DNA from 3 places in the Nocardia wallacei genome. Region 1 is predicted to be linked to each of the others. Evidence: riboswitches for the same ligand, from Rfam matches in the RefSeq annotation. Region 1 holds a riboswitch; each other region holds the start of a gene.
The links. Region 1 has a riboswitch for S-adenosylmethionine ahead of NWFMUON74_RS01975 (aminotransferase class V-fold PLP-dependent enzyme). Riboswitches for the same ligand answer to the same signal wherever they lie in the genome.

Region 1 (9,896 bases):
TCGGACTATTTCGCGATCTCGCCCTCCCCGGCCGACGATTCGGCCGACCCACCCGGAATAGCGTCCATCGACTGGTGGTGGCAGGTATGAGACGCGGCGACCCCGGCACTTCCCCCACCTCCGACCACCGGTTTTCGCAATCCGCCCCCGATTAGATAGACTCGCGGGGCCACAAGGCACGCCGCCTTAGCTCAGTCGGTAGAGCGCTTCACTCGTAATGAAAAGGTCGGGGGTTCGATTCCCCCAGGCGGCTCCATCTTCCCAGGTAGGCTCTGGTTTCGGGGCTCCAGCCGTTGGGTCCCGGCCGGTTGATGTGCCAACGAATTCCCAACTGATCGGCCCGCAGGGGTCAGGGCTGCCAGGAGTTGTAGGGCGGTGGCGGTGTCGGATCCGGTGGGGGCGCTGTAGATCATCATGGTCATGTCCGGGTCGTCGGGTGCGCGCATGGCGACGTAGTCGAGGGCGAGCTCCCCGATTCGCGGGTGGCGGAACCGTTTGCGGCCGCGGGTTTTGGCGTGGACGTTGTGGTCTGCCCACAGGCGCCGGAAGTCGCTGCTGGCCAGGGAGAGTTCGCCGACGAGACTTGCCAGTTGCGGGTCGTCGGGATGGCGGCCCGCGTCGTAGCGCAGATTGGCGACGGTGTCGCGGGCCTTGGTCTGCCAGTCGGGGTAGAGGTCGCGCGACGCTTCGTCCAGGAACACCAGCCGAGCCATGTTGCGTTCTGCGGCGGGCAGTGCGGGGAAGTCGGCGATGAGCTGTCGGGCGAGGTCGTTCCAGGCGAGGATGTCCAGGCGCCGCCCGATGATGTAGGCGGGGACCGCGGCGAGGGCCTCGAGGGCTTGCCGCAGTTCGGGCCCGACCCGCTGGGGTCGGCTCGGGCGTTTGCGGGACGCTGCAGGTTTGGCGAGGTTGTGCAGATAAATGCGCTCGTCGGCGTCGAGCTGTAGGGCACGAGCCACAGCGTCCAGCACATCCGGGGAGACGTTCCGGGCCCGGCCCTGTTCGAGACGTGTGTAGTAGTCGACGCTGACCCCGGCCAGCAGGGCCAGTTCCTCGCGGCGCAGTCCGGGCACTCGGCGTCGGCCACCGAAGTCGGCGGCACCGGCGTCACCAGGTTGCAGGCGGGCACGGCGGGTCTTGAGGAACTCGCTGAGTTCCCGGGCACGATCCATGTTCACCAGTGTCCATGACGCCTGGTCCGCTTGCCTGGTCCTGCCGGACCCAGGCAGGGCCGACCCCGGTCGACCGGAGCACTGGGTGAGACCGCCGCACGCCGACACCATGGACAACGTGCGCTCAGCGGACACGACCACCACCCACCGGAACCATGAGGGAGATACCCATGTCGAACACCCTGGTCATCATCGCCGGTTTCGTCGCCAAGCCGGGACAGGAGCAGCGGCTGCGTGCGGAGTTGACCGCGATGATCGCCCCCTCGCTGGCGGAGGAGGGCTGCTTGGGCTACCACCCGTACACCGACCCCACCCGCGCGGATCGCATGATCATCGTGGAGGAGTGGACCGACGCCGAAGCGTTGGACCATCACTTCAGCCTGCCGCACTTCAAGCAGGTGGCCGCCGCGCTGAACGAGATTCTGGCCGAACCGTTCAGCCTGCGCCGCCTGACCGACGTCCCCGGCTGATTCACGCGCACAGGCCGAGCATCCGTCGACCGTGTGTGGTTTCGAAGTAGGGCGCCGAGAGCGTACCGTCCCCGCATGGCGCAACGGTTTGTCATGTGGCGGGTGTCGGGGAAGGTGCAGCCCATGGTGGGGCAGGCCTTGTATTTCGAGTTGACGCCCGACGGGTTGGGTGCGCGGGAACCGGAGTTGTTGGCGGCGTTGGGGGGTGGGCGGATTGTTTCGCATACGGTTCGGCACGAGCCGGTGCATTCGGGGCCGGGGTCTTGGCTTGTGACGTTCGTGGTCGACATGGACGACTAGGGCTTGTATCGAAGTGGTGAGGGGGGCCGGTTGGCCCGCCCTCACTGGTGTCGTAGCCATTGGTTGATGGCGGCGATGTGGACGGTGGCCAGGTAGCGGACAGCGAGCTTGTCGTATCTCGTGGCGACGGCACGGTGTTGTTTGAGCTGGTTGATGCCCCGTTCGACCGCGTTGCGGTCGCGGTAGATCACGGGGTCGAACGCGGGTGGACGGCCGCCGGTGCGGCCGCGGTTGCGGCGGTGCGCGGCTTGGTCGGCCGGAACGGGAATAGTGACTGCGATGCCGCGGTGCCGCAACCATTCCCGGTTGCTGCGACTGGAATAGGCCTTGTCGGCCAGTACCCGATCCGGTCGTATCCGGGGTCGGCCACCGCCGGGTTTGGGCACGGCGATCGCGTCCAGCACCGCCACCATCTGCGGGTTGTCTCCAGCTTGACCGGGCGTGATCAGCACCGACAGCAGTCGGCAGCCTCGCTCGCAGGCCAGATGCAGCTTGGTCGTCCAGCCGCCCTGGACCGGCCCAGTCCGTGATCGGTCGGCTCGCTTGCGATTCCGCCGGGCGGCTCTGCCTGCCGATCACCGTCTCGGCGTGCTCCAGCCGCGTGCTGATGAGCCCTGGCGATCGTGGAGTCCACACTCACCTGCCACACGATCTGCCCGGCCGCGTCGGCGAATGCCTGTAGCAACTTCAGGATCAATACCCACACTCCGGCCCGTTGCCAACGCCGGAACAATCCGTACACCGCAGGCCACGAACCGTACTCGACCGGAACGTCCCGCCACGGCGCCCCCACTCGCGTGCGCCACCGGATCCCGTCGATGATCTGCCGTCTCGTCCACGTCGGCGGACGTCCAGCCTTCTTCCCGCGAGGCAACAACGGCTCCAGCCGTGCCCACTGGGCATCGGTCAGATCCGCTCGCCCCGTCACCGCTACTGTGGCCACGAGGTCTCCGGCACTATTCAGGTTTGTTTGGTCGCTAACCCGAATACCGGAGACCTCACCTATATGCCAACGCAGGCAACGCCTTCCGCCACTGGCTGGCACCGCGCAGCGGTGCCAGCCAGCACCTACTTCGATACAAGCCCTAGGCGTGGACCATACCCCGGCCTGTGGTCAGGGGGAGGTCTACGGCGGTCAGGAGGCCGGGTCGGGCCTCGATGACGGCGGGGACGCAGCTGACCAGGCGGGCGGCGGTGCCTACCAGGCCGGCTCGGGCGTGGTCGCCGCCGCTGTAGAGTTGGAGGTCGAGTTGGTAGTCGGGCTCGCCCTTGACTTCTACTCGGTAGCAACCCTTTCCGGTGGGTTGGGGCCATTCGGGGGCCAGGCCGGGGTGCAGGCGGGTGATGTGTTCGAGGACGAAAACCGCACGGCCCGAGCGCATTCCGTTCACCTGGAAGCGGAGAGCGGCGGCGGTTCCGGCTTCGACGGTGCGACCGGCGACCTCGATCGGGTCCGGCGTGGGCAGGCGTTCGAAATGCTGTGTCACCTCGTCCAATTCGACGTCGAGCGCGGCGGCCAATTGGCGGACGACGCTGCCCCAGGCGAGGGTGAGTACGCCGGGTTGCAGGAGTAGCGGCAGGTCGTCGAGGGCGCTGCCGAAGCCCATGATGTCGAACAACACCTTCGGGTTGTCGTAGGTGGAGTAGTCCATCAGTTCCGAGCAGACGACCTGGTCGATGCGTTCGCTGCCGCTGGTGACCAGCAGCGGCAGCCAGTCGTTGGCCCAGCCGGGGTCGATGCCGTTGACCCACAGCGAGGCGCCGCCCTCCTCGGCGGCCGCGACGATCGGATCGATGGCCTCGGCGGGCATTGTGCCGTAAGGGAATTGGAGGAACACCGGGCTGCTGGACACCACGTTGATGCCTGCCCGGAGGAACGTCTTCAGGTCTTCGACGGCTTCCATGAGGCGGTCGTCGGCCATGGCGGTGTGCACGATGCAGTCGGGTTTCAGGTCGAGCAGCGCCTCGGCGTCGGTGGTGGCGAGGATGCCGGTCGGCTCGTCGAGCCCGGCCAGTTCGGCGGCGTCCTTGCCCGCCTTCGCCGCGCTGGAGACCCAGACTCCGACGAGTTCCAGTTCGGGCCGGGCGATTACGGATCGCAGCGACCACCGGCCGACATTGCCGGTGCTCCACTGCACTACGCGATAGGTCATCGTGCGCTCCTCACAGATCCGGAAGTCCCAGTTCGAGATTCGGGCTTTCGATGCCGCCGTCGACCTCGAGAACCTTTCCGGTGACATAGCCGCCGGCGCGCGAACTCAGGTAGACGATGGCGGCGGCGATCTCCCACGGTTCGCCGAGGCGATGCAGCGGCGTGGCCGCCTCCATACGCTGCTTGATCTCCGGCTGCTGGGCAACGACATCCAGCGCGGAGGTCAGTACCGAGCCGACCGCGATCGCGTTCACCCGGATGCGCGGCGCGAGATCGGTTGCGGCCAAACGGGTCCAGTGCGCCAGCGCGGCCTTGGCGGTGCCGTAGGCGAGGAAGCCGCGGCCGGGGGAGCGGCCCATCATCGAGGTGATGTTGACGACCGAGCCGCCGTCGCCGGACAGCATGTGCGGCACCGCCGCCTGGGTGAGGGCGTGCGCGGTGGACACGTTGAACCGGAAGGCGTCCTCCAGGAATTCCGGTGTGGTGGTGAGGAAGGTGTTCGGCATGGTGCCGCCGACATTGTTGACGACGATGTCGAGGCGGCCCAACTCGCCGGCGGCGGTGTCGGCGAACGCGGTGACGGCCGACAGGTCGGATAGGTCGCAGGGCACGGTGACGACGCGGCGGCCGAGCGCGCGGATCTTGTCCGCCACCTCGTCCAGCTGGGTGGCGGTGCGGGCGGCGATGGCGACGTCGGCCCCGGCCTCGGCGAGTGCCAGCGCGGTGGCGGCGCCGATGCCGCGGCCCGCACCGGTGATGACGGCGACGCGGCCGTCGAGACGGAAATTGTCCAGGATCATCGCGAGGTGATTCCTCCTCCGGACCGCCGCGCGGGTGGTCCTGTATCTATCGGAAGCGGTGCCCGGAAGGCGATCATCACCGTGAGCACCGTCACACGCAGACTTTAAGCAATGGTGCTTAATTGTCAAGATGTACTTCTCAACATGCTGGTAGGGCGCTATCGTTCAGCTGTGGAGACAACGGCCCGGGAGCGGCTCATCCTGGCGGCGGAGCGATTGATCGCCGAGCGCGGTCCGACCGTGCCGCTGCGCGATATCGCCGCGGCGGCGGGGCAGCGCAACAATTCCGCGATCCAGTACCACTTCGGCTCCCGCGACGGCCTCATCGCCGCGATCGTCGAACACCGGCTGGCGACGCTCGAGGTGCGCCGCCTGGAATTGCTTGCCGAGCAAGCGGGTTCGGCCGAGTCGGTGCATGCTCTGCTGGAGGCGCTGGTCATCCCCATGTTCGAACTGGGCGCGCACCACGGAATCGGCCACTACGCCCGATTCCTGGAACAAATCCGGACACATCCGGCCGTGACGGACGCGGCCAACCTCGACACCGCCGCGCGCACCTCGGTGCGGGTGATCATGCGCGGCCTGCAGCGCAAGCTGCCCGAACTCCCGCCACGGCTGCGCATCCGGCGGTTGCGTGCGCTGCCGACCGTGCTGTTCGCCCTGCTCGCCGACCATGAACGCGCCGTCGAATCGGGCCGCGTGGCCGCCGATGACGAATCGGCCTGGGGAGAACTCGTGGACATGCTCGCGGGCACACTCACCGCACCCGTTGTGGAGGGCGCGCCCGTACGGTGAGCGGTCGCCCACCGCCCGCCCGACTGACCTGGCGGCAGGCAGTTCACGGCGGCTACCGTGGACGACTGTGGATATCGCGCACGTGCAGGCCGAGACTCGCCCGCGATGGCGGGGACTCGGGCAACCCGCCCTCGTGGCGGGCGGGGCGGCGGCCGTGGGCGCGCTGCTGCATTTCCGGGACCCGCACGTGCCGGGGTCCTACAGCATCTGCCCGTTCTACGCGCTGACCGGTTGGTGGTGTCCGGGCTGCGGCGGGTTGCGGGCTGTGCACAACCTCACCGACGGCCGGATTCTCGATGCTGTGCACAGCAATGTGCTGTTGGTGCCGCTGCTGGTGGGATTCGTGGTGTGGTGGGGACATTGGGCGCTGCGGAACTGGCGCGGGCAACCCGGGCGGCCGTTCCCGTTCTCGATCGGCCGCACCCAACTGGTGGTGATTCTCGCGTTGTTCACAGTGTTCACCGTGTTCCGCAACACCCCGTGGGGCACCTGGCTGGCGCCCGTGTGAACAGATCGCGGCGCGGTCCCTGTGGGAAGCGCCGCCGACTGGGCATGCTCAGGGTATGGCTGATTCACTGAGAACACGGATACGCGAGAAGATCCTGCGGCAGCTGAACGAGGACGGCGCACCGGACCCCGAACAGGACGACACCCGTCAGCTCTCCGTCGAGAACGACCTCGAACTGCTCGACGCGATCGGCGACGACGACCCCATGCTCGAGGAACTCGCCGAGCGCTATCTCACGCCCTGACCACGCGCGAGATGCCCGCCGACCGCGGGTTTCGCGCGGCCGCCGTGCGAGCCCGACTCAGGCGGTGCAGGGCGCCGCGCCCGCGACCGTTCCCGGAACGAGGCGCTCCCGAGTCTCCGGCACCGGATTCCACTGACCTTCGCCACGGCTGTAGGCCCAGGCCGAACCCTCGTGCACCAGCGCGGTGACCGCATCGACCAGCCGGTCCACGTCTTCGGCGCAGGTGCCCAGCCCGATGCTGGCGCGCAGCGCACCGTCCACGCCCAGACGGGCCAGCAGCGGATGCGCGCAGAACCGCCCGTCGCGCACCCCGATGCCGTGTTCGGCCGACAGGTAGGCGGCGACATGGCCCGGCTCGTAGCCGTCCACGGTGAACGCGACGATGCCGACGCCATCGGTGCTGTCCGACCAGATGCGCAGCAAGCGCACTCCCGCAACGGTTTCCAGGCCGGCGCGCAGCCGCTCGGTGAGATGCCGCTCGTGCTCGCCGACCACATCGTCGTCCAGCTCGGCCAGGGTGTCGCAGGCGGCGGCCAGCGCGGCCGCGCCCAGGACGTTCGGTGAGCCGCCCTCGTGCCGCTGCGGGGCCTGCGCCCAGTGCGCGGTCGTGACGGTCACCTCGCGTACCGCGCCGCCGCCCGCGAGATACGGTTCGGCGGCGTCGAACCAGTCTCGGCGGCCCACCAGCACGCCCGCGCCGAACGGTGCGTAGAGCTTGTGGCCGGAGCAGGCCAGATAGTCGATCCCGCTGGCGCGCAGGTCGATTCGGCGATGCGGCGCCAGCTGGGCCGCGTCGACCAGAATGCGGGCGCCGCATTGATGCGCGATGGTAGCCAGGCGGTCCAGCGGCAGTAGCTCGCCGGTTACGTTCGACGCGCCGGTAACCGCAAGCAGCGCAGCGGGTTTGGTGCACAGTTCGGCGACGAGGCGGCGGATCGTCTCCTCGATCGTGTCCGCGGCCGGGACCACTCGGCGGCCGTGCCGGGTCCACGGCAGGAAGTTGGCGTGATGCTCGATGTCGAGGACCACGGTGTCGCCCGGCACGCACGACGCCAGCAGGTTCAACGCGTCGGTGGTGTTGCGGGTGAATACGACCACCTGGTCGTCGGCGCAGTTCAGGAAGCGTGCGACCGAGCCGCGGGCGGCCTCGTAGCAGTCGGTCGAGATCCGGGAGGCGTAGCCCGCGCCGCGGTGCACGCTGGCGTAGTAGGGCAGCAACTCGTTCACCCGGTCGGTGACCTGGGCCAGCGCGGGCGCGCTGGCGGCGTAGTCGAAATTGGCGTAGCGGCGAGTTCCGCCCTGCACCAAGGGAACTCGCAGATCGCATCCGGAGACGCGAGCAACGGCGGCGCGGGTGCGGTCGAGAGCGGAGGTCATCACGTCAACCCTTCGGGTCATGGGACTCCGGGGAAAACGGGTGATCGGAGTCCGCGCTTGCCGTGCCCGGTCGGGCAGCGGCCCGGTCGTCACCCGGAGCACCCCACCGCGGAGGAGGGTTGCCGGCCAGCAAGCCGGGGCTTGACGCTGGCACTCATGACCTGGCCCGAGATTCGCAGACGCCCGGCCCTCTTGTCAAGCCTCGGCGAACGCACGGGCAGTCCGTGCCGGGGGGCGGGCGGTCCGATTCAGTCCAAACCCATCGGGCGGTGGTAGCTGCCGTTGTAGTAGAGCAGGGGGGCGGCTATCGGCTGGTCGCCGGTATTGTCGTGGACGCGGGTGGCCAGGCCGATCACCAGGGTGTGGTCGCCGATGGGGATGAGTTGGCGCACAACGGCTCTCACCCAGATGGGGGTGCCGTGCAGGACCGGTTCGCCGGTGTCCAGGCGGGTCCACAGGGAGTGGTCGGCGAAGCGTTCCTCGGCGGTTCGGGAGAACCGCTGCGCCAGATGCCGCTGATGCTCGCCCAGGAAGTGCACGACCACCGAGTCGGCGGCCAGCATGGCGTCGATGCTCGACGAGGTGTGCGCGATGTTGAACGAGATCAGCGGCGGGTCCAGCGACAGTGACGCGAAAGAGGTGGCGGTGAAGCCCACCGGCCGGGTCGCCGAGTCCAGGGTGACGATGGTGACGCCGGCGGGGTAGTGCCGCATCGCGGACCGGTACTGGGACGCGGTGATTCCGCTCAGGTCGTCGGGTACCTCGAGTTCGGCATCGGAGGAACTCATGTCACCGCCTCGGCGCCGCTCGCGGGCGCGGTCTCGCTGGGTTCGTACAGTCCCAACCTACGTTGCCCGCGCGGCGGCTATTCCGGCCGCGGCCCGTTCAGTACTCCGGATAGCCGTCGGAGGGGCCGAGTAACCGGTTGATGCGCTCGCGGGTGAGGCGGGTCAGTAGCTCCGTGGTCCGCTCCGTGAACTCCTGCCGGACGAAGGAGTCGAAGAGGCGGTCCCGATCCGCCTCGGACAGTGCGGGCAACTCGACCTCCGCGGCCTTCAGCAGCGCCGCTCGGTCGGGGTAGGGGCGGCCGTCGGCCACCTTCTCCGCCCACGTCACGGAGCAACAGCAGGAGTAGAGCGCGTGTATCGCGCGAGTGCGGGGGAGCGAATTGAAACGTTCCAGGCCGATGCCCTTGTGCATCACCATGGTGGCCTCCGGGAAACCGAGGCGGCGAATCCTGAGGTAGCGATCGTCGCACCGCCACGCCGCCGTCGGCAGTCGTTCGCTGTGAATGTTGCACAGGATTTACACGGTGCGGACCGCCCGAGGACGGGCCGCTACGCTGGACAAATGACTGAATGGAAGGCTTTCACAGTCGAGCGCGAGGATCGCGTCGCACAGGTGACGTTGATCGGCCCGGGTAAGGGCAACACGATGGGCCCGGACTTCTGGCGGGAACTGCCGCTGGTCTTCGGTGAACTCGACGCCGATCCGGAGGTGCGGGCGATCGTGCTCACCGGCTCGGGCCGGAATTTCTCCTACGGCCTCGATCTGCAGGCGATGAGCCCGCTGTTCGGCGCGCTGCTGGCCGACCGGGCCCTGGCCGCGCCGCGCACCGCCTTCCTGCACGATGTCCGGCGGCTGCAGGCCGCGGTGACCGCCGTGGCCGATTGCCGCAAGCCGGTGATCGCCGCGGTCTCCGGCTGGTGTGTCGGCGGCGGCCTCGATTTGATCGCCGCCGCCGATATCCGGCTGGCCAGCGCCGAGGCCACCTTCAGCCTGCGCGAGGCCAAGGTCGCCATCGTGGCCGACGTCGGCTCGCTGCACCGGCTGCCCGGCATCATCGGCGAGGGCCACCTGCGCGAACTCGCCTACACCGGCAAGGACATCGACGCCGCCCGCGCCGAGCGCATCGGCCTGGTCAACGACGTGCACGCCGACCAGGCCGCGGTGCTCGACGCCGCGCACGCCATGGCCCGCGAGATCGCCGCCAACCCGCCGCTGGTGGTGCAGGGGATCAAGGACGTGCTCGATCAGCCCAAGGCGGGGCGGATCGCCGACGGGCTGCGCTACGTCTC
Region 2 (9,896 bases), 1.4 Mb from region 1:
GGAGCCGAGCGAGCCCGGCTGCATCTTCTCGAAGCCCAGGGCCAGGGTGCAATCGGCCAGGCCGCCCCGAATCGCCTGTGCCGCAAGATAGAGCGCGGTGGAGCCGGTGGAGCAGTTGTTGTTGACATTGACCACCGGGATGCCGGTCATGCCCAGCTCGTAGACGGCGCGCTGGCCCGAGGTCGACTCGCCGTACACATAGCCGACGTACGCCTGCTGCACGCGGTCGTAGGAAATGCCCGCGTCGGCAAGGGCTTTGGTGCCCGACTCGCGCGCCATGTCCGGGTAGTCCCACGCCCGCGGGCCGTCCGCGTCCTCGACCTGACGCCGGCCCGGCTTCTCGAACTTCGTCATGCCGACGCCGACGACGTAGACCTTGTTCGCCATCGAACTCCTCACCTCGCGTGGTCTGATCCGGAAACAAACATACAGAGATGTATGTAACTAGGCAAGAGGAGGCGCGTGATTTCCGGCAGCGGTACCTGCTCGGCAGCTCAGCCGAATCGCGGCGACATACATCCCGCCGTGTACGCAGCCGGACATCGGGTCGCGATACCGATCGTCGCGGCCATCGCCCGGCTCGCGCCGCGCACTCAGCCTCCGTGCGCGAGGCCGGTTCGGGCTATGCCACGCTCAGCCGTCGGCAGGCAAGGCGGGGAACGTGGCGACCGTCAGTCGTCGGCAGGCAAGCCGGGGAACGTGGCGACCGTCAGCCCTCGGCACGCAAGCCGGGCCACGTGGCGACCGCGCGCTCAGCCGTCGGCACGCAAGCCCGGCAGCGACGACTCGGCGGCGGTACGCAGGTGCGTCGAGGCGCGCTTCCACCGGCGCAGCGCGCGGTCGGAGTCCGGATCGATGAAGTTGGACATCAGGATTCCGCGCAGCGCGTCCATCGCGGTGTAGACGAAATCGCGGGCGGTCTTGCGGTCGACCTCGTCGGGCACCAACTGGGCGACCGCCATCAGCACGGCGTTGTTGACGAACGGCTCGACCTTCGCCATCTCGGCGGCCAGCACCCGGTCGACGCGACCGGCCACCCACAGCTCCATCGCCGCGATGAACAGCGGACCCTGATGCAGTTCCCACAGGAAATCCAGCACCGCGGCGACCGGGTCGCCCTCGTGCCGGAACCGGCCCAGCTCCCGCATGGCCGCGTCGGTGCGGCGCTGCGCGAGGTGGCTGATCGCGGCCACGACGAGATCGGTCTTGGACCCGAAATGGTGCACCTGCGCACCCCGGGTGACGCCCGCGCGCTCGGCCACCCGCGGCGTCGTGGTGCCCGCGTAGCCGTACTCGACCAGGCAGTCTATGGTGGCGTCGAGCAGCCGGACGCGCATCTCGCTACTGCGCTGCTCCTGCGTGCGGCGCTGTGGTTTCGAGACTGCGGGCCTGACCATCCGGGAATCATACACTTACATGCAGTGGTGAATGAAAATGCGCATGAATCGCTACCGGCCCCCTGCGGCTACAGGCGAGTCGCAGGGCGTCGGCGGGCGAGCCACACGGTGCCGGTGAACGTCAGCACGCCCACCACCGCCAGCCCCGCGCCGACCACCGCCGGAGCCGTGTAGCCGAGATTCGCCGCGATCACCAAGCCACCGAGCCACGCGCCCGCGGCATTGGCGATGTTGAGAGCCGCGTGGTTGAGTGCGGCAGCGAGGGTCTCAGCATCGCGCGCTACATCCATCAGGCGGATCTGCAAGCCGGGAGCCAGGGCCGCGCCGGAGGCGCCCACCAGGAAGGCTCCGACCCCCGCGGTGTACGGATTGTGCGCTGCCGCAACGAATCCGGCGAGGATGACGACCATCGACAGCAGCGCCAGGAACACCGCGCGGTCCACACCGCGATCGGCCAGCACGCCGCCGACGATATTGCCGGCGATCATGCCCAGCCCGAACAGCGCGAGCACGATCGGCACCAGCCCGATCGGCATGCCCGCGACATCGGTGAGCGTGGTGGTGATGTAGGTGTAGACGGCGAACATGCCGCCGAAGCCGACAGCGCCCACCAGCAGGGTGAGCAGCACCTGGGAGCGGCGGAGCGCGCCGAGTTCGGTGCGAGGGTCTGTGACGCGGACGCCGGTGAGTTCCGGTACGAACCGCGCGATGGCGAACACCGTCGCCAAACCGATCACGGCGACCACCGCGTAGGCATCCCGCCAGCCCAGATGCTGCCCCAGCCAGGTTGCCGCGGGAACGCCGACAACGTTGGCGGCGCTCAACCCCAGCATAACCGCGGCAACCGCCTTGGCACGCTGCCCGACGGGCGCCAGGCTGGCCGCGGCCAGCGACGCCACGCCGAAGTACGCGCCGTGCGGCAGGCCGGAGACGAAGCGCGCGGCGGTCAACGTGGCGAACGAGGGCGCCAGCACCGTGGCGATATTGCCGATGGTGAAGGCCGCCATCAACGCGATGAGCAGACGCTTGCGCGACATCCGCGCGCACAGCGCCGCGATCACCGGCGCCCCGACCACCACGCCCAGCGCGTATGCCGACACCGCGTGCCCGGCGGTCGGCTCCGACACGTTCATGGCACGCGCGATATCCGGCAGCAAACCCATGGTGACGAATTCGGTGGTGCCGATACCGAATCCGCCGAGCGCCAGGGCCAGCAGCGCGGGAACATGCCACCCGGTGCGGTCGGGCCGCTCGACCGCGGGCACGTCGGCAACAGGCGTCTCACCACGGTCGCGCGCGGGCGCGACCGAGGCGGTGGTCAGGGACTGGGTGGTGGGCAGGGACTGATGGAAGGCCACGGCGGGCTCGGGTACGGAAGCCACGACACAGCGCAACACGGCGGCGAACGCTCGCGCATCCCCGGACGCCGGTGATCTCACTCACCGCACCGCGATGCCGTACCTTCTCCCGGCTCGCGGCGCGAGCGCGCGACCCCGAATCATGGGAGGTCGGGAAACAATTCGGGCACCCGCGGCCACCGGGGTTCGGTGGGGGCGGGTGCCCGGATGTGCGGTACGAGAAATTCTCGCGGGGCCTAGCGCAGTTCGCGCGCCAGGTTGGCGTCGAGCACGCCGAGGAACTCCTCGGTGGTGAGGTAGCCCTGATCGCCGCCGACCAGCAGCGCCAGGTCCTTGGTCATCTGGCCGTCCTCGACGGTCTTGATGACGACATCCTCGAGGGTCTGCGCGAAGCCGATGACCTCGGGGGTGTTGTCCAGCTTGCCGCGATGGGCGATGCCGCGGGTCCACGCGAAGATCGAGGCGATCGGGTTGGTGGAGGTCGGCTTGCCCTGCTGGTGCTGACGGTAGTGGCGGGTCACGGTGCCGTGCGCGGCCTCGGCCTCACAGGTCCGCCCGTCCGGGGTCAGCAGCACCGAGGTCATCAGGCCCAGCGAGCCGAAGCCCTGCGCCACGGTGTCGGACTGCACGTCGCCGTCGTAGTTCTTGCACGCCCAGACGTAGCCGCCCTCCCACTTCAGCGCGGAGGCCACCATGTCGTCGATCAACCGGTGCTCGTAGGTGAGGCCGGCGGCGTCGAACTCGTTCTTGAACTCGGTCTCGTAGATCTCCTGGAAGGTGTCCTTGAACATGCCGTCGTAGGCCTTCAGGATGGTGTTCTTGGTCGACATGTAGACCGGGTAGTTCTGCTGCAGTCCGTAGTTCAGCGACGCGCGCGCGAAGTCCTCGATGGACTTCTTGAAGTTGTACATGCCCATGACCACGCCGCCGTCCTCGGGCAGCCGCACGACCTCGTGCTGGATCGGCTCGGAGCCGTCCTCGGGCGTGAAGGTCAGGGTGACGGTGCCGGCCTGATGCACCTTGAAGTCGGTGGCGCGGTACTGGTCACCGAACGCGTGCCGGCCGATGATGATCGGCTTCGTCCAGCCCGGCACCAGGCGCGGGACGTTGGAGATGATGATCGGAGCGCGGAAGATCGTGCCGCCGAGGATGTTGCGGATGGTGCCGTTGGGCGACCGCCACATCTTCTTCAGGCCGAATTCCTTGACGCGCGCCTCGTCCGGGGTGATGGTGGCGCACTTGACGCCCACGCCGTGCTGCTTGATGGCGTTGGCGGCGTCGACGGTCACCTGATCGTCGGTCTTGTCCCGATACTCGATACCGAGGTCGTAATACTCGAGATTGATGTCCAGGTACGGATGGACCAATTTGTCCTTGATGAACTGCCAGATGATCCGGGTCATCTCGTCGCCATCGAGTTCGACGACGGTACCTTCAACCTTGATCTTGGACATGGATCTTCGTGTCCTCCTAGGAAGGTGCTCCCATTGCACGGCCAGGTGAACACGCTTGTGAGCGGACCCCAGCTGTTCAACAGACAACGTATACGCCCCGCGTTGTCCGCGAGACTTCGAGGTACTAAACAAGACAAGCGTACTGGTGCGCTGGGTCTCACTTCCAGGGGCTGCCCCATTGAGAGGTGCCCGCGTCACATTCGCGGGACGCGCACGAGGGCCGGTGCCACCTCAGCGGCACCGGCCCTTCCCCGCCTGTGAGTAATCAGACAGCCATCGGCGCGTGCTCGGCGCCCTCCAGCAGGTTCTCCGGCTTGTCGCGGATCATCAGCGCGACGATCGCGATCGCGGCCAGGAAGAAACCCGCGCCGATGTAGAAGGCCACGTCGTAGCTGTGGATCGCGGCGCGGGCCATCAGGTTGTCGGCGGTCGGGTTGTTCTCGGCGTAGCGCTGGGCCACCTGCACCGAGATGGTGGTCAGCAGGGCCGTGCCGATCGCGCCGCCGACCTGCTGGGCGGCATTGAGCAGCGCACTGGCCACGCCGGAGTCCTTCTCCTCGACCTGGTGCAGCGCGGTGGTCTGCATGGACACGAACAGCGCTCCCATGCCCAGCGCGATGAGCACGGTGGCGGGCAGCACGGTCGCGGCGAAGCTGTCGCCGAAGTTCAGCTGTGCCAGGTAGAGCAGGCCCGCGATACCCAGCACGCCGCCGGCGATCATCAGCGGGCGCGGCCCGATGCGGGGCAGCAGCGCGCTGGCCACGCCCGCGGAGATCACGATGCCGACCGGGAACGGCAGGAACGCGACACCGGCCTTCAGCGGGCTGTAACCGAGGGTGATCTGCAGGTAGTAGCTCAGGTTGATGAACATCGCGAACATCGCGATCGGCACCAGCAATGCCACCAGGAACGAGCCGCCGCGGTTCAGCTCGCCCGGAATATGCAGCGGCAGTAGCGGATTGGCGCTGCGCCGTTCGATCGCCACGAACGCGATCAGCAGCGCCACCCCGGCGATCAGCAGCGCGAGCGTGGACGAGGCGAGCCAGCCGTCGTCGGCGGCGCGGCTGAAGCCGTACACGACCGAGATCAGGCCCAAGGTCACCGTCACCGCGCCCGGCACGTCGTAGCCGCCGGTCCGCGGCACGGGCACGTCCTTGATGACGAACGCGAACGCGCCGACCAGCGCCAGCAGCGCGACGGGCGTGTTCACCAGCAGGCACCAGCGCCAGTTGGCGTATTCGGTGAGCGCGCCACCGGCGATCAGGCCGATCGCCGCGCCACCGGCCGAGACGCCCGCGAAAACGCCGAAGGCCCTTGCCCTTTCGCGCGCCTCGGTGAAGGTCACCGACACCAGCGACAGCGCCGCCGGGGCCAGCAGCGCGCCGAACGCGCCTTGGAGCGCGCGGCCCGCGAACAGCTCGGCGGAGTTCTGCGCCAGCCCGGCCAGCGCCGAGGCGGCGGCGAAGCCGACCAGGCCGATCAGGAAGATCCGGCGGCGGCCCAGGTAGTCGGCGAGGCGGCCGCCGAGCAGCAGCAGGCCGCCGAAGATCAGCGTGTAGGCGGTGAGCACCCACTGTTTGTCGCCGTCGCTGATGCCCAGATCCTGCTGGGCGAACGGCAGCGAGATGGTCACGATCGTGGCGTCGAGCACCACCATGAGCTGGGCCAGGGCGATCACGCCCAGCGCCCACCAGCGGGCCGAGCTCTTGGGCTCGGTCGATATGTCGGGTGGAACGAGTGTCCCGGTTTCGGTCATGAGGGGGACTCCTGCATCGGAAGAAGTGTGCCGCCATCGTGTCATCGGACGACAATTGGCGTCAAGAGAAAAATGTCTGAGTGTGACATTTGGCGTCCATAGTCACATTCAGAGCGGTTAGCGATAGAATCGGGCCATGCTCGACTCATCGCCGCGTCCCGCCCAGGCCGGCCTGCGCGAACGCAAGAAGCAGCAGACCCGGCGCCGCATCATCGAGGTGGCGCTGCGGTTGTGCGACGCGAACGGGTTCGAGGCGACGACGGTCGAGCAGATCGCGGAGGCGGCCGACGTGTCGCCGCGCACGGTGAACCGGTACTTCGAACTGAAGGAGGACATCGTCCTCGCCCCGATCGAGGACTGGGGCAAGGCGATCGGGGCGGAGCTGCGCAAGCAGCCGGTCACCGGCAACGAACTACAGGCCCTGCTGGACACCTACCTGGCCGTCACCGCACAGAGCATCGCGGAGGGGGAGGTGCCGTTCGAGTGGTTCCAGCGGATGCAGCGGATCAGCCGGGCCAGCACCACGGTCCGCGCGCGCAGCATGGAGATCGCCGACACCAAGACCGTCGAGATCCACACCGCGCTCGCCGAGCGCATCGGCGCCGACAGCGAGTCCATGACCGTCCGGCTCATCGCGGCCACCTTCAACGCGATCCTGCGCACCGGCATGGAATGTGATGCCGAGGTGCCCGAGGGCGAACCGGCGGTCTCGGCGGAGGCCAGCGTGCGGGCGGTGCGCGGCGCCTACGACGAATTCGTCCGCCGCTGCGCGATTCCCGTGGCGGCGGCCGACGGCGGTGGCACCGGCTCGCGGCGATAGCGGCGACCTGGCCTCGCACCCGTCGCCGACGATCCGCTACCATCCCAGTCAGGTCATGAGTGCCAGCGCCAAGCCCCGGCTCGCTGGCCGGCAACCCTCCAGTTGCGGTGGGGTGCTCCGGGTGATGACCGGGCTCTCGAAAGCCGAGAGCAAGCGCGACTTATCAGGAGGTCCCCGAAATGTGTTGTTGCCGGTCGCTACCCGAGCCCCGCTGACAGCCGCATACGGCCCCTTCACCTGGAGTAGTACATGAGCGACTCGACTGCTGCTGTCTGCGACCCGGCGAACATCTCCTACGGCCCGCGCGGCACCGAGCATCCGATGCCGTCCGGTCGTATCGCTACCATCGAAGACGTGTGTTCTCCCCTGCTCGCTCCGGCATCGGCCCAGCATGCGCGGCCGTCGCGCGGCGGGCGCCCGGTCACCGGCGGGGCGGCGCACGGCATCGATCACGTTCCGGCCGGCCGCTGTGGCGGGCCCGCGACGGCGGCGCGGTGACCGTGAGCACCGAACCGACGACGGCCCGGTCGGCCGCCGCTGCCCTGTTGCCCCCGCCGGACGGCACGCTCGGCACCATCGCCGTCGGCGCGGTCCGGCTGGAGAACGGGGCGGTGATCCCCGAGGTCGAGCTGGCCGTGCAGCGCTGGGGCGAGTTGTCGCCCGACGCGGACAACGTCGTACTCATCGAGCACGCGCTGACCGGCGACTCGCACGTGGTGGGTCCGCCGGACGAGGTGCATCCGCTGCCGGGCTGGTGGGACGGCATCGTGGGGCCGGGAGCCCCGCTCGACACCGACCAGTGGTGCGTGATCGCCACCAATGTGCTCGGCGGCTGCCAGGGCAGCACCGGGCCGTCCTCCCTCGCACCGGACGGAAAGCCCTGGGGCGCAAGGTTTCCCGAAATCTCCATCCGTGATCAGGTGACCGCCGAAGTGGCGCTGTGTGACCTGCTCGGCATCGAGCGGCTCGCCGCGGTGGTCGGCGGATCGATGGGCGGGATGCGGGTGCTGGAGTGGATGGTCGGCTCTCCGCAGCGGGTCGAGGCCGCGCTGGTGCTGGCCGTCGGAGCGCGCGCCACCGCCGACCAGATCGGCACCCAGACCACCCAGATCGCCGCGATCCAGGCCGATCCGAACTGGCAGGGCGGCAACTATCACGGCACCGGGCGCGCGCCGATCGCCGGGCTGGGGATCGCCCGCCGCATCGCGCACCTGTCCTACCGCACCGAATTCGAGCTCGACCACCGTTTCGAGAATCACGCGCAGGGCGACGAGGATCCGCGCGCCGGCGGCCGTTACGCGGTGCAGAGCTACCTGGAGTATCAGGCGCAGAAGCTGGTGCACCGGTTCGACGCGGCCACCTACGTGCTGCTGACCGAGGCGATGAACCGCCACGACGTGGGCCGCGGGCGCGGCGGGATCGCGGCCGCGCTGGCGGCCACCCCGGTGCCGTGCATCGTGGGCGGCGTCGACTCGGATCGGCTGTATCCGCTGCGCACGCAGCAGGAGCTGGCCGATCTGCTGCCGGGCTGCCGCGGCCTCGAGGTCGTGCACTCGCGCGACGGGCACGACGGGTTCCTCACCGAGACCGAGGCGGTCGGCAAGCTGCTGATGGAGACGATGGAGCTGGTGCACTCGGCGCGGGCCGCGCGCTGAGCCGGCGGTTCGCCGTCAGCCGACGCCCAGGCTGTTGATGGTCGCGGCCAGGGCGATGACGGCGCCGCCGAGCACCGCGTAGGCGCCGACGTCGAAAGGCTTGCTGCGCACCGCGAGCAACCCGACCCGGGCGGTCGGCAGGCAGGCCCGCAATGTCGCCGCCAGCAGCGTCGCCCCGCCGATCACGTACGCGCCGCGCCGCCAGCGGTCCTGCGCCACGAACACCACTGCCACCAGCAGCACCGCCACCACGAGCAACAGCGGCAGGTGGTTGCGGAAGAACCGGCCGGACGGGCCGGAGTGCTGTGCGGGAGCTGCGGGGGCCTCGGTCACGCCCCGATTCTCGCATTGCGCGCGCGGGTCCCGCCGATGTGGCACCGAGGCGGTCGATTCTGGGGTCGTGCGATGCTTGTCGCCGTGCTCCATGTGGTGTTCTTCGAGCCCCGTATCCCGCCCAACACGGGTAACGCGGTCCGTCTGGCGGCCGGCACCGGCTGTGAGCTGCATCTGATCGAGCCGCTCGGCTTCGATCTGTCCGAACCGAAGCTGCGCCGGGCTGGGCTGGATTACCACGATCTGGCGTCGGTTACCGTGCACGCGAATCTCGCCGCCGCATGGCAGGCCATCCGGCCCGAGCGGGTGTACGCCTTCACCACCAAGGCGACGACGCGCAACACCGATATCGCCTATCGCAAAGGCGATGTGCTGTTGTTCGGGCCCGAGCCGACCGGGTTGCCCGAGGAGGTGCTCGCGGACTCCCGCATCACCGATCAGCTGCGGATTCCGATGCTGCCCGGGCGGCGGTCGATGAATCTGTCCAATGCGGCGGCGGTGGCGGTCTATGAGGCGTGGCGACAGCTGGGGTTCCCGGGCGCGGTGTAGGGCGTCGGCGTCAACCGATCTCGAAGCGCTTGAGTCCGGACGTGGCTCCCGCCGTGAGCCGGATCGAGCTTTTCGGAACGCCGTAGTGCGCGGCCAGCAGGTCGATGGCGGCCTTGTTCGCCTTGCCCTCGACGGCGGGAGCGCGCACGTAGAGCTGTAGCGTGCCGTCGCCGAGGGTTTCGACCAGCGGTCCCTCCCTACTGTTGGGCTTGATCACCGCCCGGACGACGGTCGGCGGCATCGGCACCCCCCGGCTCCGCCGTTCCGGCCTGCTGCGGTGAACCCTCTTCCGCAGCAGCACCTTTCCCCCGCCCCGACCCCTTCTCATCGGCGTCTCCTCCTGGAGCCGACACCTTCTCGCCCGCAGCAGTCTCCGCGGGGGCCGATCCCCCCTCACCCACAGCAGCTTTCGCCGGGGACGATGCCCCCTCGCCCGCAACAGCTTTCGCTGAGGCTGATGCCTTCTCGGCCGCAGCAGCTTGCGCCGGGGACGATGTCCCCTCGCCCGCAGCAGGTTCCGCCGAGGCCGATGCGCCCTCACCCACAACAGGTTCCGCCGAGGCCGATGCGCCCT
Region 3 (9,896 bases), 850 kb from region 1:
CCCAGGTCCGCGAGCAGCAGCGCCGCGTGCGGACCGGGGCCGATACCGGCCAGTTCGACAACTCGGATGCCCGCCAGCGGGCCCTGCTTCGTGGCTGCGGATGGAGTGGTCACGCCTACCTCGGTTCCTCGTCGATCCCGTTCTACCGGAGCACAGCCCGGTATTGTCAGTATGACAATAACGGCGACGACCGCGGCGGCAGGGCTCCCCTGACGGATTTCCGCGCGGCCCGGAGACCAGCTACTCGATCACCGGCAGCGGCACCGTATCGGCGGGCGCGGGTTTCGGCAGGTCACGCCGGTCCAGCCGCAGCGTCGGCGGCTCCCCGCTCCGAATCGGCAAGGTGGGCACGGGGTCTTCGTGCGCGGCGCGCACCTTCACCGGCAGGCGGTAGAACGCGCGGGCGTTGTCCTCGAGCACCTTGTACATGTCGGTGCCGACGGCATCGGCGATCAGCTCGATATCCGAATCCCGGAACGGCCGCCCCGCGCGGGTGCCGGGCAGATCCGAGCCGAACATCAGCGCATCGGGATTGACCGTGTGGATCCGCCGCATCGCCGACACCACGTTCATCGACACCCGGCCGAATCCGGACGCCTTCACCCGAGCGCCGCGATCCACCAGGTTGAGCAGGTAGGGCAGGCAGTCGTCGGACATGCCCATGTGGTCGATCGACAGCGCCGGCAGCTTGGAGATCACCGGCTCCAGCGATCCCAGCATCGACCCGTCGATGTACAGCTCGACGTGCCACCCGGCGATGTCGTGCGCCCGCAACGCCGCCATCGTCAGCGTCACGATGTCACCGGCCGCCCGCTTGAGGTTGAACCGCAGCGCGCGCACGCCCGCCCGGTCCAGTTCGGCGATCTCCGCGTCGGAGGCGTCGGGATCCGGGTTCAGCACCCCCACCCAGTTCGGCCCGAGTTCGGCCAGCGCGGCCCGCATGAAGCCGGTGTCGGTGCCCTGGAACGACGCGCTGACCACGGCGCCACCGTCGATGTCGAAGCGCGACATGCGCTTTCGATAGTCACCGATGGTGTAGGGCCGCGGCAGGTAGCCCTCGTTCTCGCTCAGCGGGAACCGCGGATCGATGAGGTGGACATGGGCATCGAACACGTGATCAGCATGCCTCACAACGGTGACGAATGCGTAAGCCGTGGTAACGGCCGTGCGTTTGCCTCAGGCTTTGTGCGGTTCGCTGGCGGCGAGCATCTCGTGCCGCTCGACCACCTTGACGCGCTCGCGGCCCTGCGGCTCGCCGAGGGACCGTTCGTGCGCATCCAGCCGGTACCAGCCCGCCCAGGTGGTGAACGGGATGCCCTTGTCTTCCAGCCACGTCGTCACCGCTTCCGGGTCGCGCTCGGCGGCGGGGGTGAACTTCGCGGCGTCGTCGAGCAGGCAGGCGATGGTCTCGTTCGCGTCGCCCTTGGTGTGGCCGATCAGGCCGACCGGGCCGCGCTTGATCCAGCCGGTGACGTAGGTGGCGGGCACGAATCGCCGCGCCGGGTCGTCGGCGCTGTCGTCGGCGAGCACGCGGCCCGCCTCGTTCGGGACGGTGCCGGCCTGCTCGTCGAAGGGGAGCTGCGGGATGTTCTGCGACAGGTAGCCGACGGCCCGATACACCGCTTGCACGTCCCACTCGTTGTAGTCGCCGGTGCCCTTGACGTTGCCGGTGCCGTCGAGCTGGGTGCGCTCGGTGCGCAACCCGACGACCTTGCCGTCCTCGCCGAGGATCTCGTGCGGAGACTCGAAGAAGTGCAGGAACAGCTTGTGCGGACGGTTGCCCACATCGCGGATCGCCCACTGCTCCAAGGTGTTGCAGACCATGTCGACCTGCTTGGAGTGACGGCGCGCGGCCTCGGAGCCCTCGTCGTAGTCGATGTCCTCGGGGTCGACGATGACCTCGATGGTCGGCGAGTGGTCCAGCTCGCGCAGTTCCAGCGGGGTGAACTTGGCCTGCGCGGGACCGCGGCGGCCGAACACGTGCACCTCGATCGCCTTGTTGTGCTTGAGGCCCTCGTAGACGTTCGGCGGGATCTCGGTCGGCAGCAGTTCGTCGCCGGTCTTGGCGAGCACGCGGGCCACGTCGAGCGCGACGTTGCCGACGCCGAGCACGGCCACCTTCTCGGCGTCCAGCGGCCAGGAACGCGGCACGTCGGGGTGGCCGTCGTACCAGGAGACGAAGTCGGCGGCGCCGTAGGAGCCGTCCAGGTCGATGCCGGGCACGGGCAGCGCGCGGTCGGCGTTGGCGCCGGTGGAGAAGATCACCGCGTCGTAGAACCGCCGCATGTCCGACAGCGTGATGTCGGTGCCGTAGTCGATGTTGCCGAGCAGACGCACCTGCGGCTTGTCGAGGACCTTGTGCAGTGCGGTGACGATGCCCTTGATGCGGGGATGGTCGGGAGCGACTCCGTAGCGAATGAGCCCGAACGGTGCGGGCATCCGCTCGTAGAGGTCGATGCTCACCTCGGCATCGGACTTCATCAGGGCGTCGGCGGCGTAGATTCCGGCCGGTCCGGCGCCCACGATCGCAATGCGCAGTGGGTTGGTCGCACTGTATTCCGTCATTCTTACGCGCACCCTCTGGTAGAGAACTCTGTCGTCATGTACTCAGCCGTGTTGTTCAGCCGTCTTTTCTTAGCTTAGGCTAAGTTGACGTGCGGGCCGGGCTGCACCCCGCCGATCCGACATCCGCTCGATGCTGCTTCGTTGCTGTCCGAGATGTGGTTCGGACCCGGCCTGGGCCGGGCATTCTGTTGAGTCTATCGGTGCTCGCCGTGATCGTTATTCCCGGGATCCGCCGGGAAATGCCGATGTGATCCCTGGCACTCCGGCTCACCATGGATGATCGACGCATGACCGACGCCGACGAGCCGACCCCCATCGACCAGCGCGACAGCATCAAGTCACCGGTTCCGTTCATCGCGGCCGCGGTGGTGGCGGTGCTGGTGCTGGCGGGCATCGTCGCGCTCGCGCTGGCCCGGCCGGCTGAGAAGAATCTCACAGACGCGGACCGGGTCGCGATCGCCGCGCGGAATTTCGCCACCGCGCAGGCGGATTCGAACGCCGACCGCCGCGCCACCACCGCCTGCCGCGACTTCGACGCCGCTCGCTCGCCGCTGGGGCCGGAGGCGGTCGGCAAGGACGTCGAGATCGTGAAGGTCACCGACACCGTCGTCGACGGCGACCACGCGCGGGCCGCGGTGACCAGCCGCATCGACGGCCGCGAAACGACCTCGACCTGGACTTTGACCCGTGCCGACGGCGCCTGGCTGGTCTGCGACCGCCCATGAGCGGAGGTTTGACAGGCGACCTCGTGACCGGGCACTCTCAATTCCAGGTCATGAGCGCCAGCGCCAAGCCCCGGCTCGCTGGTCGGCAACCCTCCTCCGCGGTGGGGTGCTCCGGGTGACGACCTGGCCACGCATCGGTGTCCTCGCGGTGCGGCAAGTGCGGATTCTCAGGAGGTGCGAGAAGTGAGTTATGCGGGCGACATCACCCCGAAGCAGGCGTGGGACCTGTTGCGCGACAATCCCGATGCGGTTCTGGTCGACGTGCGGACCGAGGCCGAGTGGCGGTTCGTCGGGGTGCCGGACACCAGCTCGATCGATCGGCCGACGGCACTGATCGAATGGGTCGACGGGACGGGCGCGCCCAACGCGCAGTTCGTCGATCAGCTGAAGCAGGTACTGGCCGAGCGGAATCCGGACGGCGACGCCCCGGTGATCTTCCTCTGCCGGTCCGGGCAGCGCTCCATCGGTGCCGCGACCGCGGCGACGGCGGCCGGTTTCGCGCCGTCCTACAACGTGCTCGAGGGCTTCGAGGGCCCGCTGGATCCGCAGGGGCATCGCGGCGGCGCCGGCTGGCGCGCCCACGGACTCCCGTGGCGGCAGTCGTGATCACCGGCGGCGCGTTCGACAAGCCGCTGCCCGAGGGCGTGGGTCCGGCGACCCTGGGCGTGCGCGGCGGGCTGCGGCGATCCGGGTTCGAGGAGACCGCCGAGGCGCTGTATCTGTCCTCCGGTTTCGTGTACGAGAGCGCCGAGGCGGCCGAGGCCGCGTTCACCGGCGACGTCGAACATTTCGTGTACTCGCGCTACGGCAACCCGACGGTCGCCATGTTCGAGGAGCGGATGCGCCTGATCGAGGGCGCCGAGGCGTGCTTCGCCACCGCCAGTGGCATGTCGGCCGTATTCACCGCGCTCGCGGCGCTGCTGGGCGAGGGTGATCGGCTGGTGGCCGCGCGCAGCCTGTTCGGATCGTGTTTCGTGGTCTGCAACGAGATCCTGCCGCGCTGGGGCGTGGAGACCGTCTTCGTCGACGGGGAGGATCTCGATCAGTGGGCGGCGGCGCTGTCACAGCCCACCCAGGCGGTGTTCTTCGAGACGCCCTCGAACCCGATGCAGACCCTCGTCGATGTCCGCCGGGTGTCCGAGCTGGCGCATGCCGCGGGCGCGAAAGTGGTGCTGGACAACGTCTTCGCCACTCCGCTGCTGCAGCGCAGCCTGGATCTGGGCGCCGACATCGTGGTGTATTCGGGCACCAAGCACATCGACGGTCAGGGCCGGGTGCTCGGCGGCGCCATCCTGGGCCCGAACGACTACATCGACGGTCCGGTGAAGCACCTCATGCGCCACACCGGCCCGGCGCTGAGCGCGTTCAACGCCTGGACCCTGCTCAAAGGATTGGAGACCATGCCGCTGCGGGTGCGCCAGTCCGCGGAGTCGGCGCTGCGGGTGGCGGAATTCCTGGAGCGCCACCCCGCCGTCTCCTGGACGAAATACCCCTTCCTGCCATCACATCCGCAGTACGCGCTGGCGCGGGAGCAGATGTCGGCGGGCGGTACCGTCGTCACCTTCGAGCTCGCGTCCGGCAGCGGCGACGGTGCGGCGAAGAAACGCGCGTTCGAGGTGCTCAACCGGTTGCGCATCGTCGACATCTCCAACAACCTCGGCGACGCCAAGACCCTGATCACGCATCCGGCCACCACCACCCACCGGGCGATGGGACCGGAAGGGCGTGCGGCCGTGGGCATTACCGACGGCGTGGTGCGGATCTCGATCGGCCTGGAGGACGTCGAGGATCTGCTCGGCGATCTGGAACAGGCGCTGAGCTGATCAGAAGTCCCAGTCGGCGTCCTCGGTCTGCTGCTGTTTGCCGATGACGTAGGAACTGCCGGAGCCGGAGAAGAAGTCGTGGTTCTCGCCCGCGCCCGGATCGAGCGCGGCGAGGATCGACGGGTCGACCCGGCAGTCCTCGGGGGCGAAGGCGGGCTCGTAGCCGAGATTGCCCAGTGCGCGATTGGCGTTGAACCGCATGAACGGCAGGACGTCCGCGGTCCAGCCGACCTCGTCGTAGAGGTCGTGCGCGTACTCGATCTCGTTGGCGTACAGCGTGTGTAGCAGTTCGTAGGTGTAGTCGCGGTGGTCCCGGCGTTCGGCCTCGGACAACTCGGCCAGGCCGCGGCGGCACTTGTAGCCGATGTAGAAGCCGTGCACCGCTTCGTCTCTGATGATGAGCCGGACGAGATCGGCTGTGTTGGTGAGCTTTCCGCGTGCCGACCAGCGCATCGGCAGGAAGAAGCCGGAGTAGAACAGGAACGATTCCAGCATCACCGAGGCGGCCTTGCGCTTGTGCGCATCGTCGCCGCGGTAGTAGTCGACGATGATCTGCGCCTTGCGCTGCAGGTGCGGATTGGCCTCGGACCAGTCGAAGGCGGCGTCGATCTGGCGGGTGGAGCACAGCGTGGAGAAGATCGAGCTGTAGCTCTTGGCGTGCACCGACTCCATGAACGCGATGTTGGTCAGCACGGCCTCCTCGTGCGGGGTGATCGCGTCGGCCAGCATGGCGACCGCGCCCACGGTGGCCTGCGCCGTGTCCAGCAGTGTGAGGCCGGTGAAAACCCTGGTGGTGAGCTGTTGTTCGGTCGCGGTGAGCTGTTCCCAGGTGTGCAGGTCGTTGGACAGCGGTACCCGCTCCGGCAGCCAGAAGTTCCCGGTCAGCCGGTCCCAGACCGCGGCGTCCTGCGGGTCGGGCAGGCGGTTCCAGTTGATCGCGTGCACGCGGTCGACGAGTGTGGTCATGCGGCTCTCCGATCGGCGGGGTGGGGCGGGCTTACCATAGTTCGGGAAGGCTAACATTTAATTTCGGTTAGGCTAATAGCGGTGAATGGCCGTGTCGCATCCCTTTGCTTCCAGCCTGCGCGCGATCCGCGGTCCATGCACACGCGCGGCGGGGCGTGTCGTGTTCGCCAGGCGATCTGTTGACAGCATGCTGTCAAATATGACAGCATGCTGTCATGATGAAAACAGTGCACATGGCCGTTTACGACACGTTCGCCGATTGGGAGGTGGGACACGCCACCGCCCACCTCAACCGGCCGCTGTGGCAGCGCGAACCTGGCACGTGGCAGGTCCGGACGGTCGGCGCGACGGCGGATCCGGTCGTGTCGGCGGGCGGGATGCGAGTGGTTCCGGACATCACGCTGGCGGCGCTGTCACCGGCCGACAGCGCGATGCTGCTCCTGCCGGGCGCCGACACGTGGGTCACCGGCGAGCTGGCCGCCTTCGGCTGCAAGGCGGGGGAGTTCCTGGCGGCGGGCGTGCCCGTGGCGGGCATCTGCGGGGCCACCTTCGGCCTGGCGCTGGCGGGACTGCTCGACGACCGCCCGCACACCAGCAACGACGCGAGTTTCCTTGCCATGAGCGAATATTCGGGCGGAGCGCACTACGTCGCCGAACCGGCGGTGACGGCCGGCGATCTCATCACGGCCACCGGCACCCGGCCCGTCGAGTTCGCGCGGGCCGTGCTGGCGCGGCTGGGTGTCTACGAGCCGCACGTGCTCGATGCCTGGTACGCCCTCTACGGCAACAACGATCCGCAGGGCTTCTACGCGCTGGCCGAGTACGAGCAGCGGCGCTCGGCGCCCGAGCCCGCGGCGCACTGAGCGATGGCCGAGCAGACGATCCGCACCGAACAGGACCTGTTCGCTACCGCGGCGGTCACCACGTTCAAACTGAACGGCCAATTCCTCGCCGTCGCGGAGGAATTGGCTCGCCCGGCGGGTATCACCGTGGCGTGGTGGCAGGTGCTGGGCGCCATCCTGCGCGAGCCCCTGCCGGTCGCCGGAATCGCTCGCGAGATGGGTCTGGCCCGCCAGAGCGTGCAGCGCATCGCGGACCTGTTGGTAGCCAAGGGTTTCGCCGAATACCGCCCCAACCCCGCCCACCGCCGCGCCAAACTCGTCGCCGTCACCGAGACCGGCCACAACGCCGTCCGCCGCATCAACCCCCAGCACGCCGACATGGCGAAACGCCTTGCCGCCGAACTGGGCCCGGCTCGCCTGGCCGAGATCGCCGACGCCCTGACGGACCTGTCCGCGGCCCTGGACCGCCTCGAGGCGGGGTGAGGCACGCGGACAGGAGTGGTTCAGGCGTCCGCTACGGAAAACGGGTCGGAGGTGCGGCCCACCAGGTCGGCGACGGAGTCCACGACCGCGGTCGGGCGGTAGGGATAGTGCTCGACAGATGCCCGGGTGGAGATGCCGGAGGTGACGAGGATGGTGCGCATACCGGCCTCCAAACCCGCGATGACATCGGTGTCCATCCGGTCGCCGATCATGACCGAGGACTGGGAGTGAGCGCCGATGCGGCGCAGGGCGGAACGCATCATCAGCGGGTTGGGCTTGCCGATGTAGTACGGGTCGCGGCCGGTGGCACGGGTGATCAGGGCGGCGACCGAACCCGTGGCGGGCAGCACGCCCTCGCGGGACGGGCCGGTCGCGTCCGGATTCGTCGCGATGAAGCGAGCGCCACGCTCGACCAGCCGGATGGCGGTGGTGATCGCCTCGAAGGAGTAGGTGCGGGTCTCGCCGAGAACCACGTAGTCGGGGTCGCTGTCGGTCAGGACGTAGCCGATCTCGTGCAGCGCCGTGGTGAGGCCCGACTCCCCGACCACGTAGGCGGTGCCGCCGGGGCGCTGCTCGTCCAGGAAGGTCGCGGTGGCCAGGGCCGAGGTCCAGATCGCCTCGGCGGGAATGTCCAGGCCGGTGTGCCGCAGCCGTGCCTGCAGATCGCGGGGGGTGCGGATGGAGTTGTTGGTCAGCACGAGAAACGGGACCTCGGCCGCCTGCAGCTCCGTCAGGAACTTGTCGGCGCCCGGCACCAGATGGTCCTCGTGCACCAGCACGCCGTCCATATCGGTCAGGTAGGACAGAATAGGCTCATCGTCGGCAGTCACCACTCAATTCTGACAGCGGCCCGCCACCCGCGCTTCCTGCGGGCTCTCGGTGGGGCAACTCGTTCGCAACCCTCGTCGTCTCGGTCGTCCGCACATGTGCCGGAACCGCTGACTAGTGTCGAGGAAGGCCGCGCGAGACGCGCCGGGGAATGGTCGGTGGCAGCCCCGCGCTGCACTCGGTCGACGGGGCCCCGCCCCACAGCAGGCAAGCGACGAACAGGAGTGGCGCAGTGAGTGGACTCAAGCTCGGGTACAAGGCGTCGGCGGAACAGTTCGGCCCCCGGGAGCTGGTGGAGCTCGGGGTGCTGGTCGAGGAGCACGGGCTCGACAGCGCCACGGTGAGCGACCATTTCCAGCCGTGGCGGCACGAGGGCGGGCACGCGCCGTTCTCGCTGGCGTGGATGACCGCGGTCGGCGAGCGCACCACGCGGATCCAGCTCGGCACCTCGGTGCTGACTCCCACCTTCCGCTACAACCCGGCCGTGATCGCGCAGGCCTTCGCGACCATGGGCTGTCTGTATCCCGACCGCATCATGCTGGGCGTCGGGACCGGCGAGGCGCTCAACGAGATCGCCACCGGATACAAGGGCGAGTGGCCGGAGTTCAAGGAGCGGTTCGGGCGGCTGCGCGAGTCCGTCGACCTGATGCGCGCCCTGTGGACCGGCGACCGAGTGAGCTTCGAAGGCCAGTACTACAACACCGTCGGCGCCTCCATCTACGACGTGCCCAAGGGCGGTATCCCGATCTACGTCGCCGCGGGCGGCCCCCTCGTGGCCAAGTACGCGGGCCGCGCCGGAGACGGTTTCATCTGTACCTCGGGCAAGGGCATGGACCTCTACACCGAGAAGCTGATGCCCGCGGTCACCGAAGGAGCGGCCAAGGCGGGCCGCACGGTCGACGACATCGACCGCATGATCGAAATCAAGATCTCCTACGACACCGATCCCGAACTCGCACTGGAGAACACCCGCTTCTGGGCCCCCCTCTCCCTGACCGCCGAACAGAAGCACTCCATCACCGACCCGATCGAAATGGAGGCCGCCGCCGACGCCCTCCCCATCGAACAGATCGCCAAGCGCTGGATCGTCGCCAGCGACCCCGACGAGGCCGTCTCCCTCATCAAGCCCTACGTGGACGCCGGCCTCAACCACCTGGTCTTCCACGCCCCCGGCCACGACCAACGCCGCTTCCTCGACCTCTTCCAACGCGACCTGGCCCCCCGCCTGCGGGCACTGTAAACCACCGTCCCCGGCGACCAGAGGGCATTCGTCACATCGGGTCAGGCTCTGTTCGGCGTTGTATCTCGCGGGCTATGTCCTCGGCAGACGCGGCGGTCACGATGGTGTCGTTGTCCGTGACTTCGATGAGGTATCGGCCGCCTGCTCTGGTGTTCTCGCTGACGTCGATCCAGCTGACGTAGGTGGAGGGGTGCGGTCGCCGGTCGTGTAGACACCGGTCGATGCGTAGGTAGCCTTGGGCCGTACGCGGCACCCGGAGCAAGAGACGTATGCGTTCCTCGACAGGGCGCTGGTCGGCATCGTTGCGCAGCCACGAACTCGGTGGTTCCTCGCCGCGCACGCGTGGGGTGTAACCGGCCAGCCCTCCGAGCGCGCCGGCGGGTACCGCGGGCATTGTGGCAGCGATATGCCTGCCGAGCAGGTG

Region 2: it holds a riboswitch for S-adenosylmethionine, as region 1 does, so the genes downstream of both, NWFMUON74_RS30775 (hypothetical protein) here and NWFMUON74_RS01975 (aminotransferase class V-fold PLP-dependent enzyme) in region 1, are expected to answer to the same signal.
Region 3: it holds a riboswitch for S-adenosylmethionine, as region 1 does, so the genes downstream of both, NWFMUON74_RS33330 (rhodanese-like domain-containing protein) here and NWFMUON74_RS01975 (aminotransferase class V-fold PLP-dependent enzyme) in region 1, are expected to answer to the same signal.

What each region holds. Positions count from the first base shown of each region.
Region 1 covers NZ_AP023396.1:421,176-431,071, forward strand. The annotation lists gene NWFMUON74_RS01920 (terpene synthase family protein) at 1-90, shown strand, start outside; tRNA gene NWFMUON74_RS01925 (tRNA-Thr) at 181-256, shown strand; partial or broken gene NWFMUON74_RS01930 (helix-turn-helix domain-containing protein) at 420-1,283, opposite strand; gene NWFMUON74_RS01935 (putative quinol monooxygenase) at 1,343-1,642, shown strand; gene NWFMUON74_RS01940 (hypothetical protein) at 1,718-1,942, shown strand; one part of gene NWFMUON74_RS01945 (IS5 family transposase) at 1,984-2,453, opposite strand; one part of gene NWFMUON74_RS01945 (IS5 family transposase) at 2,453-2,885, opposite strand; gene NWFMUON74_RS01950 (NAD(P)H-dependent amine dehydrogenase family protein) at 3,028-4,095, opposite strand; gene NWFMUON74_RS01955 (SDR family oxidoreductase) at 4,106-4,894, opposite strand; gene NWFMUON74_RS01960 (TetR/AcrR family transcriptional regulator) at 5,066-5,689, shown strand; gene NWFMUON74_RS01965 (DUF2752 domain-containing protein) at 5,757-6,197, shown strand; gene NWFMUON74_RS01970 (hypothetical protein) at 6,253-6,441, shown strand; gene NWFMUON74_RS01975 (aminotransferase class V-fold PLP-dependent enzyme) at 6,499-7,839, opposite strand; SAM riboswitch class IV at 7,867-7,980, opposite strand; gene NWFMUON74_RS01980 (flavin reductase family protein) at 8,067-8,606, opposite strand; gene NWFMUON74_RS01985 (2-oxo-4-hydroxy-4-carboxy-5-ureidoimidazoline decarboxylase) at 8,704-9,024, opposite strand; gene NWFMUON74_RS01990 (crotonase/enoyl-CoA hydratase family protein) at 9,169-9,896, shown strand, end outside.
Region 2 covers NZ_AP023396.1:6,838,969-6,848,864, forward strand. The annotation lists gene NWFMUON74_RS30745 (lipid-transfer protein) at 1-387, opposite strand, end outside; gene NWFMUON74_RS30750 (TetR/AcrR family transcriptional regulator) at 753-1,397, opposite strand; gene NWFMUON74_RS30755 (MFS transporter) at 1,466-2,662, opposite strand; gene NWFMUON74_RS30760 (NADP-dependent isocitrate dehydrogenase) at 2,992-4,209, opposite strand; gene NWFMUON74_RS30765 (MFS transporter) at 4,475-5,965, opposite strand; gene NWFMUON74_RS30770 (TetR/AcrR family transcriptional regulator) at 6,102-6,785, shown strand; SAM riboswitch class IV at 6,837-6,947, shown strand; gene NWFMUON74_RS30775 (hypothetical protein) at 7,035-7,283, shown strand; gene metX (homoserine O-acetyltransferase MetX) at 7,280-8,440, shown strand; gene NWFMUON74_RS30785 (DUF3017 domain-containing protein) at 8,456-8,773, opposite strand; gene NWFMUON74_RS30790 (tRNA (cytidine(34)-2'-O)-methyltransferase) at 8,846-9,322, shown strand; gene NWFMUON74_RS30795 (DUF167 domain-containing protein) at 9,333-9,563, opposite strand; gene NWFMUON74_RS30800 (DUF4349 domain-containing protein) at 9,520-9,896, opposite strand, start outside.
Region 3 covers NZ_AP023396.1:7,400,389-7,410,284, reverse strand. The annotation lists gene NWFMUON74_RS33350 (CaiB/BaiF CoA transferase family protein) at 1-113, opposite strand, end outside; gene NWFMUON74_RS33345 (amidohydrolase family protein) at 241-1,113, opposite strand; gene NWFMUON74_RS33340 (FAD-dependent oxidoreductase) at 1,177-2,565, opposite strand; gene NWFMUON74_RS33335 (Rv0361 family membrane protein) at 2,853-3,290, shown strand; SAM riboswitch class IV at 3,337-3,456, shown strand; gene NWFMUON74_RS33330 (rhodanese-like domain-containing protein) at 3,474-3,896, shown strand; gene NWFMUON74_RS33325 (O-succinylhomoserine sulfhydrylase) at 3,893-5,113, shown strand; gene nrdF (class 1b ribonucleoside-diphosphate reductase subunit beta) at 5,114-6,079, opposite strand; gene NWFMUON74_RS33315 (DJ-1/PfpI family protein) at 6,295-6,942, shown strand; gene NWFMUON74_RS33310 (MarR family winged helix-turn-helix transcriptional regulator) at 6,946-7,404, shown strand; gene NWFMUON74_RS33305 (HAD-IIA family hydrolase) at 7,425-8,192, opposite strand; gene fgd (glucose-6-phosphate dehydrogenase (coenzyme-F420)) at 8,465-9,472, shown strand; gene NWFMUON74_RS33295 (ESX secretion-associated protein EspG) at 9,504-9,896, opposite strand, start outside.